Linked DNA regions of Rhodothermus marinus. Each later gene encodes a partner of the first gene's protein in a complex. Links are inferred from orthologs where the notes say so. Each region holds a gene or a part of one and is shown in the gene's direction. Other genes may lie near its edges.

The links. The genes of interacting proteins can lie anywhere in the genome.
Region 2: the proteins of GYH26_RS11635 (region 1) and nuoH are in contact, whole or in part, in a cryo-EM structure (PDB 6KHJ), measured with the Thermosynechococcus vestitus proteins. The link is inferred for Rhodothermus marinus from one-to-one orthologs. Residues at the interface, in WP_126986108.1 of Thermosynechococcus vestitus: Gly6, Tyr7, Glu8, Tyr9, Phe10, Gly12, Phe13, Leu14, Ile16, Cys17, Ser18, Pro21, Ala24, Leu25, Ala27, Ser28, Leu31, Arg32, Pro33, Ser35, Arg40, Leu41, Thr42, Thr43, Tyr44, Glu45, Ile51, Gly53, Ala54, Trp55; in WP_126985484.1 of Thermosynechococcus vestitus: Gln8, Lys26, Trp29, Leu30, Pro33, Met34, Met37, Leu38, Leu83, Ile84, Phe85, Lys86, Glu87, Asp88, Val89, Leu90, Pro91, Ala92, Thr100, Ala104, Val107, Ile108, Phe111, Leu112, Tyr114, Ile115, Ile125, Ser126, Leu128, Phe133.
Region 3: the proteins of GYH26_RS11635 (region 1) and GYH26_RS06580 are in contact, whole or in part, in a cryo-EM structure (PDB 7NYH), measured with the Escherichia coli proteins. The link is inferred for Rhodothermus marinus from one-to-one orthologs.

What each region holds. Positions count from the first base shown.
Region 1 is NZ_AP019797.1:2,683,053-2,685,915, forward strand. It holds GYH26_RS11635 (NADH-quinone oxidoreductase subunit A), read left to right. Parts: upstream 1-1,177; coding sequence 1,178-1,549; downstream 1,550-2,863. Other genes in the region: purB (adenylosuccinate lyase), read left to right, coding at 1-1,080; GYH26_RS11640 (NADH-quinone oxidoreductase subunit B), read left to right, coding at 1,628-2,212; GYH26_RS11645 (NADH-quinone oxidoreductase subunit C), read left to right, coding at 2,220-2,863. UniProt on the Escherichia coli protein: NDH-1 shuttles electrons from NADH, via FMN and iron-sulfur (Fe-S) centers, to quinones in the respiratory chain. The immediate electron acceptor for the enzyme in this species is believed to be ubiquinone.
Region 2 is NZ_AP019797.1:2,571,413-2,574,639, forward strand. The notes cover bases 393-3,227. They hold nuoH (NADH-quinone oxidoreductase subunit NuoH), read left to right. Parts: upstream 393-1,214; coding sequence 1,215-2,240; downstream 2,241-3,227. Other genes in these bases: GYH26_RS11145 (alpha/beta fold hydrolase), read right to left, coding at 393-1,010; rpe (ribulose-phosphate 3-epimerase), read left to right, coding at 2,244-2,918; priA (primosomal protein N'), read left to right, coding at 2,936-3,227. In the rest of the region: more of GYH26_RS11145, read right to left, coding at 1-392. UniProt on the Escherichia coli protein: NDH-1 shuttles electrons from NADH, via FMN and iron-sulfur (Fe-S) centers, to quinones in the respiratory chain. The immediate electron acceptor for the enzyme in this species is believed to be ubiquinone.
Region 3 is NZ_AP019797.1:1,507,886-1,511,231, forward strand. Bases 393-3,346 are described here. They hold GYH26_RS06580 (NADH-quinone oxidoreductase subunit J family protein), read left to right. Parts: upstream 393-1,590; coding sequence 1,591-2,103; downstream 2,104-3,346. Other genes in these bases: GYH26_RS06575 (Ppx/GppA phosphatase family protein), read left to right, coding at 393-1,487; nuoK (NADH-quinone oxidoreductase subunit NuoK), read left to right, coding at 2,129-2,434; nuoL (NADH-quinone oxidoreductase subunit L), read left to right, coding at 2,473-3,346. Also shown: more of GYH26_RS06575, read left to right, coding at 1-392. UniProt on the Escherichia coli protein: NDH-1 shuttles electrons from NADH, via FMN and iron-sulfur (Fe-S) centers, to quinones in the respiratory chain. The immediate electron acceptor for the enzyme in this species is believed to be ubiquinone.

The sequences.
Region 1 (2,863 bases):
TTCACGCGGGCCGTGAGCGAGTCGCTGGGCGAAGAGCGCCGCTGGATTCACTACGGCCTCACCTCGTCCGACGTGGTCGATACGGCCTGGTCCTACCGCCTAAAAAAGGCCAACGAACTGATTCTGGAGGCGCTGGATCACTTTCTGGAGGTTCTGGCGCGGCGGGCCCGCGAGCACAAGTACACGCTGATGATCGGCCGCACGCACGGCGTGCACGCCGAGCCGACCACGTTCGGGCTCAAGCTGGCGCTTTTTTACGACATGATGCAGCGCAACCGGGCGCGTTTCGTGGCGGCCGCCGAGGAGATGCGCGTCGGCAAGCTCTCGGGCGCCGTGGGGACGTTCGCCCACATCCCGCCCGAAGTCGAACGCATCACCTGCGAAAAGCTGGGCCTGAAGCCGGCGCCCATCTCCACGCAGGTGCTGGCCCGCGACCGCCATGCCCACTATCTGTCGGTGCTTGCGCTGATCGGCGCCACACTGGAGCAGCTGGCCGTCGAGATCCGGCACCTGCAGCGTAGCGAGGTGCGCGAGGTGGAAGAAGCCTTCGGCAAAGGCCAGAAGGGGTCGTCGGCCATGCCGCACAAGCGCAACCCGATCGCCTCCGAAAACATCACGGGTGTGGCCCGGCTGCTGCGCGGCTACATGATCTCGGCCTACGAAAACGTGGCGCTCTGGCACGAGCGCGACATCTCGCATTCGTCCGTCGAGCGTGTCATCCTGCCCGACGCCACCACGCTCGTGCACTACGCGCTGCACCGCTACGCCGGTGTGATCGACACCCTGAAGGTCTATCCGCAACGCATGCGGCGCAACATGGAGCTGACCTTCGGGCTCTACAACAGCCAGCGCCTGCTGCTGATGCTGATCGACAAAGGCCTGAGCCGTGAGGCGGCCTACGACCTGGTGCAACCGGCCGCCATGCAGGCCTGGGACGAAGAGCGGCCGTTCTACGAGATCGTGCGTCAGCACCCGGCCATTACGAAGTACCTCTCGCCGGAAGAAATCGACGAGGCCTTCAACCCGGAATACCACCTGCGCCACGTGGATGAAATCTTCCGGCGCGTCGGGCTGGAATAAGTGCAATTTTTAAAGAATCCGACAAACGTTGACGGATTCCCTTGTGCTTCGGTACTTTGGAATGTTTAAGGGTGCACTCGGACATGCAGAGACCGCCATGCTGACCGATTTTCTTCCGCTGTTTATCATGATCGTGCTGGCCGCCGGGCTGGCCTTTTCACTACTCAAGCTGGCCGAAATCCTGGGGCCGCACCGTCCCAACCCCATCAAGCGCATGCCCTACGAAAGCGGCATGGACCCGGTGGGGACGGCCCGCGAGCGCTACACGGTGAAGTTCTATCTGGTGGCCATGATCTTCATCGTGTTCGACGTGGAGATCGTTTTCCTGTACCCGTGGGCCGTCAGTTACCGGGATTTTCTGGAGGCCGGTGCGGGTCTGGGCGTGCTGGCGGTCGTTGTGTTTTTCCTGATCATTCTGGCCGTCGGCCTGCTCTACGACATCAAAAAGGGCGGGCTGGAGTTCGACTGAAAGGGACCTCCGAAACAGCCCGTGCCCTGGCTCATTAAACCCGTCCGGACCAGGCCTTGAAACCGACCAAGTTGTCCCATGCTGGATCTTCGTGAAGGGTTTCTGACAACGCGGCTGGACGTGCTGCTGAACTGGGCGCGCTCCAATTCGCTCATGCCCATGCCGATGGGCCTGGCCTGCTGCGCCATCGAGATGATGGCCTTTGCGGGGCCCAAGTACGACGTGGCCCGCTTCGGGAGCGAGGCCATGCGCTTTTCGCCCCGTCAGGCCGACCTGATGATCGTGGCGGGCTGGTGCACCTACAAGATGGCCCACGCCATTCGCCGGATCTGGGACCAGATGCCCGATCCGAAGTGGTGCATTGCCATGGGTGCCTGTGCGTCGACGGGCGGCATGCACCGCTGCTACGGCGTGGTGCAGGGCGTCGACAACTTCCTGCCGGTCGACGTCTACATTCCGGGCTGCCCGCCCCGTCCGGAGGCCGTCCTGCACGCGCTGATGGATATTCAGGAGAAGATTCGTAATGAGTATTCGGTGGCGCTGGATTACGCGAAAGGCGAGCCGCGTCCGCCCGCCCCACCGGCGCGGCCGCACGTCCTGTCGCCGGAAGGAGACGAGCCGGTGGCACGCGAAGTATTGCACCGGCCGCTGAAGTCGACCTGAAACTGCCATGGCCGAACAGACCGGAAACGAACGTCCGAAAACGCCCGAGGCGCTGAAGTTCTACTTCACGCCCGTCGATCCGCCCCGTGGGGATGAACTGAACCCCCACGCCAAGGCGAGCACCTACGTGCCCGAGGTGGTGGAAGCCCTGAAGGAGCGCTTTGGCGACGTGATCGAAGAAGTGGAGCTGTACGCGGGCGAGCATACAGTGCGCGTCCGCGCCGACAAGATCGTCGAGGTGTGCCGTTTCCTGAAGGAGGAACAGGGCTTCAACTACCTGGCCGACCTGGGCGGCATCGACCGCTTCACCGACGAGGGGCGCTTCGAGGTGTTCTACAACCTGGTTTCTATCGAGCGGCGCAAGCGCATCCGTCTGAAGGTGCGCGTCGAGGAAGACAACCCGGTGGTGCCTTCGGTGACGTCCGTCTACCGGGCGGCCAACTGGAACGAGCGCGAATGCTACGACATGTTCGGCATTCGCTTCGAAGGGCACCCGGACCTGCGGCGGATGTACATGCCGGAGGACTTCGAGTACCATCCGCTCCGCAAAGAATTTCCGCTGCTGGGCATCCCGGGCTCTCTGCCCCTGCCGCCCCAGACGCCGGGGGGTCCGCTGACGCGCGACCCATTCCCACGGGCGCACGGCTACGT
Region 2 (3,227 bases), 110 kb from region 1 along the record:
CCCGGATACAGCTCCCCTTCCGGAAGCTGCGACCTGAGAAATTCCAGATCCTGCGCCAGTTCCTCGGTCTTCGGATAGATCCGGAGCCGGTCGCCCACGTAGTAGGTGGCGATCAGTTCTTCCGTCCGATCCGAAAACGCCGCCCCGCCGAAGTCCACCTCACCTTCCGGATCGCGTTCCACGAACGTTTCTTCGCCGGTTTCCGGATCGAAGCGCACCAGTTCAGTCAGGTCCCGATCGCCCCGGTTTGTAATCAGATAGACGTGGCGGCCGTCTTTATGGAAGCGAAGTGGACTGCAGGACTCCTCCACCGAGCAGGTATAGACCGGCGTCAGCGAGTCGCCGTCCACCCGGAGGATTTCCGTGCTGCCGTCTTCGGCAATGCGCGTGGCCAGCCGAAGACGGCCTTCCAGGTCGAACGTGAAGCCGGCCAGCTCCTGCTCGTTCTTGAGCACGAGCGTACGTTCGCCGGTGGCCAGATCGATCCGGTACACGTCGTGCCAGCGCGGGTCTCGGTCGTTCAGCCCCACCAGAATCTGCCCGGGCGTGGCCTCGGGCACCGCGTAGATGACGGCCCGCGTGTTCTCGTAGGGCGTCAGGTCACGCGCCGGCGGCACGCCCGTTTCAGGATCGGGCGGAAGCGTGGGATCGACGGCATAAACGTGAAAGTCTTCGTTGCCGCCCTTGTCCTGCACGTACAGCACGTAGCGGCTGTCTTCGCTCCAGAAGTAGCCGGGCACGGGCCGCTCGTCGGCCGTCAGCGGTCGGGCGGCCTCGAAGGGCTCGTCGATGCCTTTGATCCAGATGTTGCGGACGCCGTTGTAAGGCTTGAGGAAGGTCAGCCAGCGGCCGTCCGGTGAGAGCTGCGCCCCGGAGATTTCCGGATCGCCGAAGAACAGTTCGCGGTCCAGCAGCGGCGGCAACTGGTCCAGATACGGTCGTGGGGGCACCTGCGCCTGCAGCGTCGCGGCGAGCCCCAGCATGCAGATCAAAAACAACCAGCGAGACATGAGCCTATCGGGTCTGGTGAAACAGGTCGCAAGTGTCTACGGAAGCGAGTCGGCCGGGTTACACCGTTGAATTCTCGCTCAAAACCTCCGCCGAAGCCTCACGAATTGCGCCAGCAGTTGCACAACTGGGCTTCGGCGGTGTACTTTCTGACGTTACGGTTTTCCCGACCGGAAAGCAACAGGCAAACAACCCGCCGCCATACAATGGACCTGCCGCTGTACTGGACCGCGCTAATCGCTTTCCTGATCATCAACGCCATGCTGCTGACGGCGTCGGTGCTGGTGTACGCCGAACGCAAAATTTCCGGCTTCATCCAGCACCGGCCGGGTCCCAACCGCGTCGGTCCCGCCGGGTTTCTGCAGCCGTTCGCCGACGTGGTCAAGCTGCTCTTCAAGGAAGACATCATCCCGGCCCAGGCCAACCGCTTCATCCATGCGCTGGCGCCCACCATCATGGTGACGATCGCGATGACGGTGCCAGCGCTCATCCCGTTTGCGCGGGGCGTGGTGATCGCCGACATCGACGTGGGGGTGCTGGCCATTCTGGCGCTCACCTCGATCAGCGTTTACGGCATCACGCTGGCGGGCTGGAGCTCGAACAGCAAGTACTCGCTGCTGGGCGGACTGCGCTCTTCGGCCCAGATGATCTCTTACGAGCTGGCCATGGGCACGGCCGTGCTCTCGGTGATCCTGCAGGCCGGCTCGTTGAACGTGAGCGCCATCGTCGAAGCCCAGCGCGACGGGTGGGCCATCCTTGGCTGGCACGTGTTCACGAACCCGATCGGCGCGCTGATCTTCATCGTCACGGCCTTCGCCGAGACGAACCGGCTGCCGTTCGACCTGCCCGAGGCCGAGCAGGAGCTGGTCGGTGGTTACCACACCGAGTACAGCGGGATGAAGTTCGGCATGTTTTTCCTGGCCGAGTACGTGAACCTGTTCGTCGCCTCGTTCGTGATTGCGACGCTCTTTTTCGGCGGGTATCTGGTGCCGTTCGAGCCGCTGTTGCTCAAAGCCTTCCCCGCGCTGGAAGGGAGCGTGCTGCTGGGCCTGCTGCAGTTCCTGTCGCTGCTGGCCAAGACGAGCTTCTTCGCCTTCCTGTACATCTGGGTGCGCTGGACCTTCCCGCGCTTCAAATACAACCAGCTCATGACGCTGGGCTGGAAATACCTGCTGCCCATCGGGCTGGCGAACGTGATCCTGATTGCCCTCGGCGTGGCCCTGTTTTCGTGATCCATGGTGATCCTGGCGCCCTCCATCCTGTCGGCCGACTTTGCCCGGCTGGGCGAGCAATGCCGGGAAGCGCTGGAGGCCGGCGCCGACTGGATCCATATCGACGTGATGGACGGCCACTTCGTGCCGAACATCACGATGGGGCCGCTGGTGGTCGAGGCGCTTCGCCCGCTGGCCGATGAGCTGGGCGCCGTGCTCGACGTGCACCTGATGGTGGAGCGGCCCGAACGCTTCCTGGAAGACTTTGCCCACGCCGGGGCCGACAACCTGACCGTCCACGTGGAGGCCACGCCGCATCTGCACCGGGCGCTGGATCAGATTCGCTGCCTCGGCAAAAAGGTCGGCGTGGCGCTCAACCCGGCCACGCCCCTTTCGGCCCTGGAGGAGGTGCTGCCGCTGGCCGATCTGATTCTGGTGATGACCGTCGATCCCGGCTTCGGCGGTCAGGAATACATCCCCTCCAGCACGACGAAGGTGCAGCGCCTGCGCCGTATGCTGAACGCTATCGGTTCGCACGCCTACATCGAAGTGGACGGCGGCATCTATCCGCACAACGTGGCCGAGGTGGTGCGGGCCGGCGCCACGGTGATCGTGGCCGGAAGCGCCATCTTCAACCGCCACGCATCCATCGCCCAGAACGTGGCGGCCTTCCGCCAGGCGTTGCTGCTGGAGGCCTGAGGCCCACGCCGACGGCCATGACGGCTTCACCCGACATCGTGCAGGTTGCCCTCCCCCTGCCGCTGATGCAGGTCTTCTCGTACCGGGTCCCCCCGGAGTGGCGGGAAGCCGTGCAGCCGGGCTGCCGGGTGCTGGTGCCTTTCGGGCGGCGACACCTGACCGGCGTGGTGGTGCCCGAACCGCCGCCCGATCCGCTCCCTTCGCCGCTCAAATCCGTCCTGGACGTCCTCGACGACACCCCGGCGCTGACCGACGAGCTGCTCCGCCTGACGCGCTGGATGGCCGACTATTACGTATGCGGCTGGGGCG
Region 3 (3,346 bases), 1.2 Mb from region 1 along the record:
TCCGGGTGGTGGATCGCTTCAAAGAGATGGTGCGGCTGGGGGAGGAAGGGTTGCAGGGCCAGCGGCTCTCGGAGGCGGCCATGCAACGAGCCATTCGGGCGCTCCGGCGCATCCGTCAGCTGGCCGAAGGCTGGGGGGCTACCGAATTTCTGGCCTGTGCCACCAGCGCCATCCGGGAGGCCGAAAACGGCGGCGAGCTGTTGCAGCGTATCCGCAGCGAAGTGGGGCTGCATGTGCGTGTGATCGACGGCCTGCAGGAAGCCCGGCTCATCTACAAGGGCGTCCGGCGGGCCGTTCCCATGCCGGAGCCGGTGCTCATCATGGACGTGGGGGGCGGCTCCGTCGAATTCATCGTGGGCACGAGCGAGCAGCCGCTGCACCTGTTCAGTTTAAAGCTGGGCGCGGCGCGCATGACGCGCCAGTTCATCCGGAACGATCCGGCCACGCGCGAAGAATTGAAGGCGCTGCGGGCCTTCTACCGCGAGCAACTGCAACCCGTCTTTGAAGCGGCTCGCGCTCACGGCGTTCGCGAAGTGGTGGGGTCCTCGGGCGCGATGGAAAACCTGGCATCGGCCTGCGCCCGGATGCGTGGCGAGGCGATGCATTCCATCTATGAGATAACCTTTCCGGCTGAGGACATCCGGCGCGTGGCACGCCGGATCATGCGCCTACCGCGAGAGCAACGTCGCCGCCTGCGCGGCATCGATCCGAAGCGGGTGGACCAGATCGTGGCGGCGGCTGCGCTGATCGACGTCGTGCTGAAAGATCTGGCCATCGAGCGCGTGCGCATTTCGCCACATGCGTTGCGCGAGGGCCTGGTGGTGGACTTCGTCGAGCGCAACGCCCCGTTGCTGGCCCGGCTCACGGCCTTTTCCGACGTGCGCCGCCGTAGCATTTACGAAATGGGCTGGCGCTTCGACTGGGAGTACCGCCATGCGCAGCAGGTGGCGGCCCTGGCGCTCCAGCTCTTCGACGCCACGCAGCCGCTGCACGGGCTGGGCCCCATCGACCGCGAGCTGCTCGAATATGCGGCGCTGTTGCACGACATCGGCTACCACATCAGCCATCGCAGCCACCACAAGCACGGCCTTTATCTGATCAAACATGCCGATCTGCGGGGGTTCACCTCGGAGGAGATTGCCGTGCTGGCCAACGTGGTCCGCTACCATCGCGGAAGCCTGCCCAAGCCGACGCACGCCGACTACATGGCCCTCTCGGAAGAAAACCGGGAGCGTGTCTGCAAGCTGGCCGCGCTGCTCCGGCTGGCCGAAGGACTCGACCGCAGCCACAACCAGAACGTACACACGCTGCACGTGCGGCTGGAGCCCGACCGGCTGGTGCTCCATCTGGAGACGCGGGGCGATCCGGAACTGGAAATCTGGGGGGTGCGGCGCAGCGCCGAACTGTTCGAGCAGACCTTCGGGCGCACCGTCGAGGTATCGGCCACGGCCGAGCCGCCGCTGCTGGAGGAGACAGCCGGTGCTTAACGGGATTTTTGAGGGGCGACGCTTGCTGTTATGCCGGGCGTGCTCTAATTTGGCCGACTGTTAAGCCCGGAAAAAGCCGCTGGCCAAACCCGACACGCCCCGCATGATTGCGCAACTCCTGTTCTTCCTGCTGGCCGTGACGGCCATTGCGGCCGCGCTCGGCATGCTCATCGCGCGCAACCCGGTATCGAGCGCGCTGTGGCTGGTGCTCAACCTGTTCTGCATCGCCGGCCTGTACCTGACGCTCCAGGCGTCGTTTCTGGGGGTGATCCAGGTGCTGATCTACGCAGGCGCCATCATGGTGCTGTTTCTGTTCGTGATCATGCTGTTGAACCTGGAGGCGCTCCCGCATCCACGCCAGATCGACTGGGGCAAGGTGCTGGCCTTCGTGGTCACGATGATCGTGCTGGCGCAGCTCGTCTATGTGGTGGCGCTGGGCCTGGACGTGCTGCCCACGTTCGTGGCCACGCCCGAGCAGGCCGCCGTTACGGGAAGCGCGCAGACGCTGGGACGGGAGTTGCTCACGCGCTACATCATGCCGCTGCAGGTGATTGGCATTCTGCTGCTGGCGGCCACGATCGGGGCGGTCATGCTGGCCAAGCGGCGCTTCATCTGAACGGCGCGACCAACGGGAATCGACCATGGAAATTACGCTGAACTGGTACCTGGCCCTGGGCGTGGTGCTCTTCACGCTGGGCGTGCTGGGCGTGCTCTTCCGGCGCAACGCCATCGTGATTCTGATGTCGGTGGAGCTGATGCTCAATGCGGTGAACCTGACGCTGGTGGCGCTCAGCCAGGCGATGGGGGACGTGTCGGGTCAGGTGCTGGTGTTCTTCGTGATCTCGGTGGCCGCCGCCGAGGCGGCCGTCGGACTGGCGATCGTGATTGCCCTGTTCCGCAAGAAGGTGACGGTGGACGTGGGGGAATTCAATCTGTTCAAGTACTGATGCTCCGGGCCTTCCGAAGCTAACCGACCTGCTCGGATATGAACCACACGACCCTGGTTGGACTGATCCTGCTGCTGCCGCTGGCGGGGGCGGTTTTTAATGGACTGGGTGGCCTTGCCTTCCACGGACTCCGGCGCCAGAAAGTGCTCATCGGGGCGCTGGCGACGCTGGCTGTGGCCGTGCCCTTCGTGCTGGCGCTCTATCTGTTCCTGACCTACGAAGGGGAGCCGCTGCTGGCCCGCTTCTTCACCTGGATCGCCGCGGGCGAGCTGGAGCTGGCCTTCCAGTACCGGATCGACGAGCTCTCGCTCGTGATGACGCTCATCGTCACGGGCGTGGGCGCGCTCATTCATCTGTATTCGATCGGCTACATGTACGAGGACCGGGGGTACTGGAAGTACTTCAGCTACCTGAACCTCTTCATCTTCATGATGCTCAACCTGGTCCTCGCCGACAACCTGACGCTGCTGTTTCTGGGCTGGGAGGGCGTCGGACTCTGCTCCTACCTGCTGATCGGTTTCTGGTACGAGGACTTCAAAAACAGCGAGGCCGCCAACAAGGCCTTCATCGTCAACCGCGTGGGCGACGCGGCCTTCCTGCTGGCGATGTTCCTGCTGTTCCGGGAGGTGGGAAGCCTGGACTTTGGCGCGTTGCTGGCCGATCCGGCCGCGTTGCCGTCGGGTGTGGTGGCGGCGGCCGTGCTGCTGCTGTTCATCGGCGCCACGGGCAAAAGCGCTCAGATTCCGCTCTTTGTGTGGCTCCCGGACGCCATGGCCGGCCCGACACCCGTCTCGGCGCTGATCCATGCCGCCACGATGGTCACGAGCGGTCTGTATCTGTTCGCCCGCATTTCGCCGCTGGCGCTGGCCGCACCGGGCGTGCTCGTGGTGGTGGCGCTGGTGGGCGCGCTGA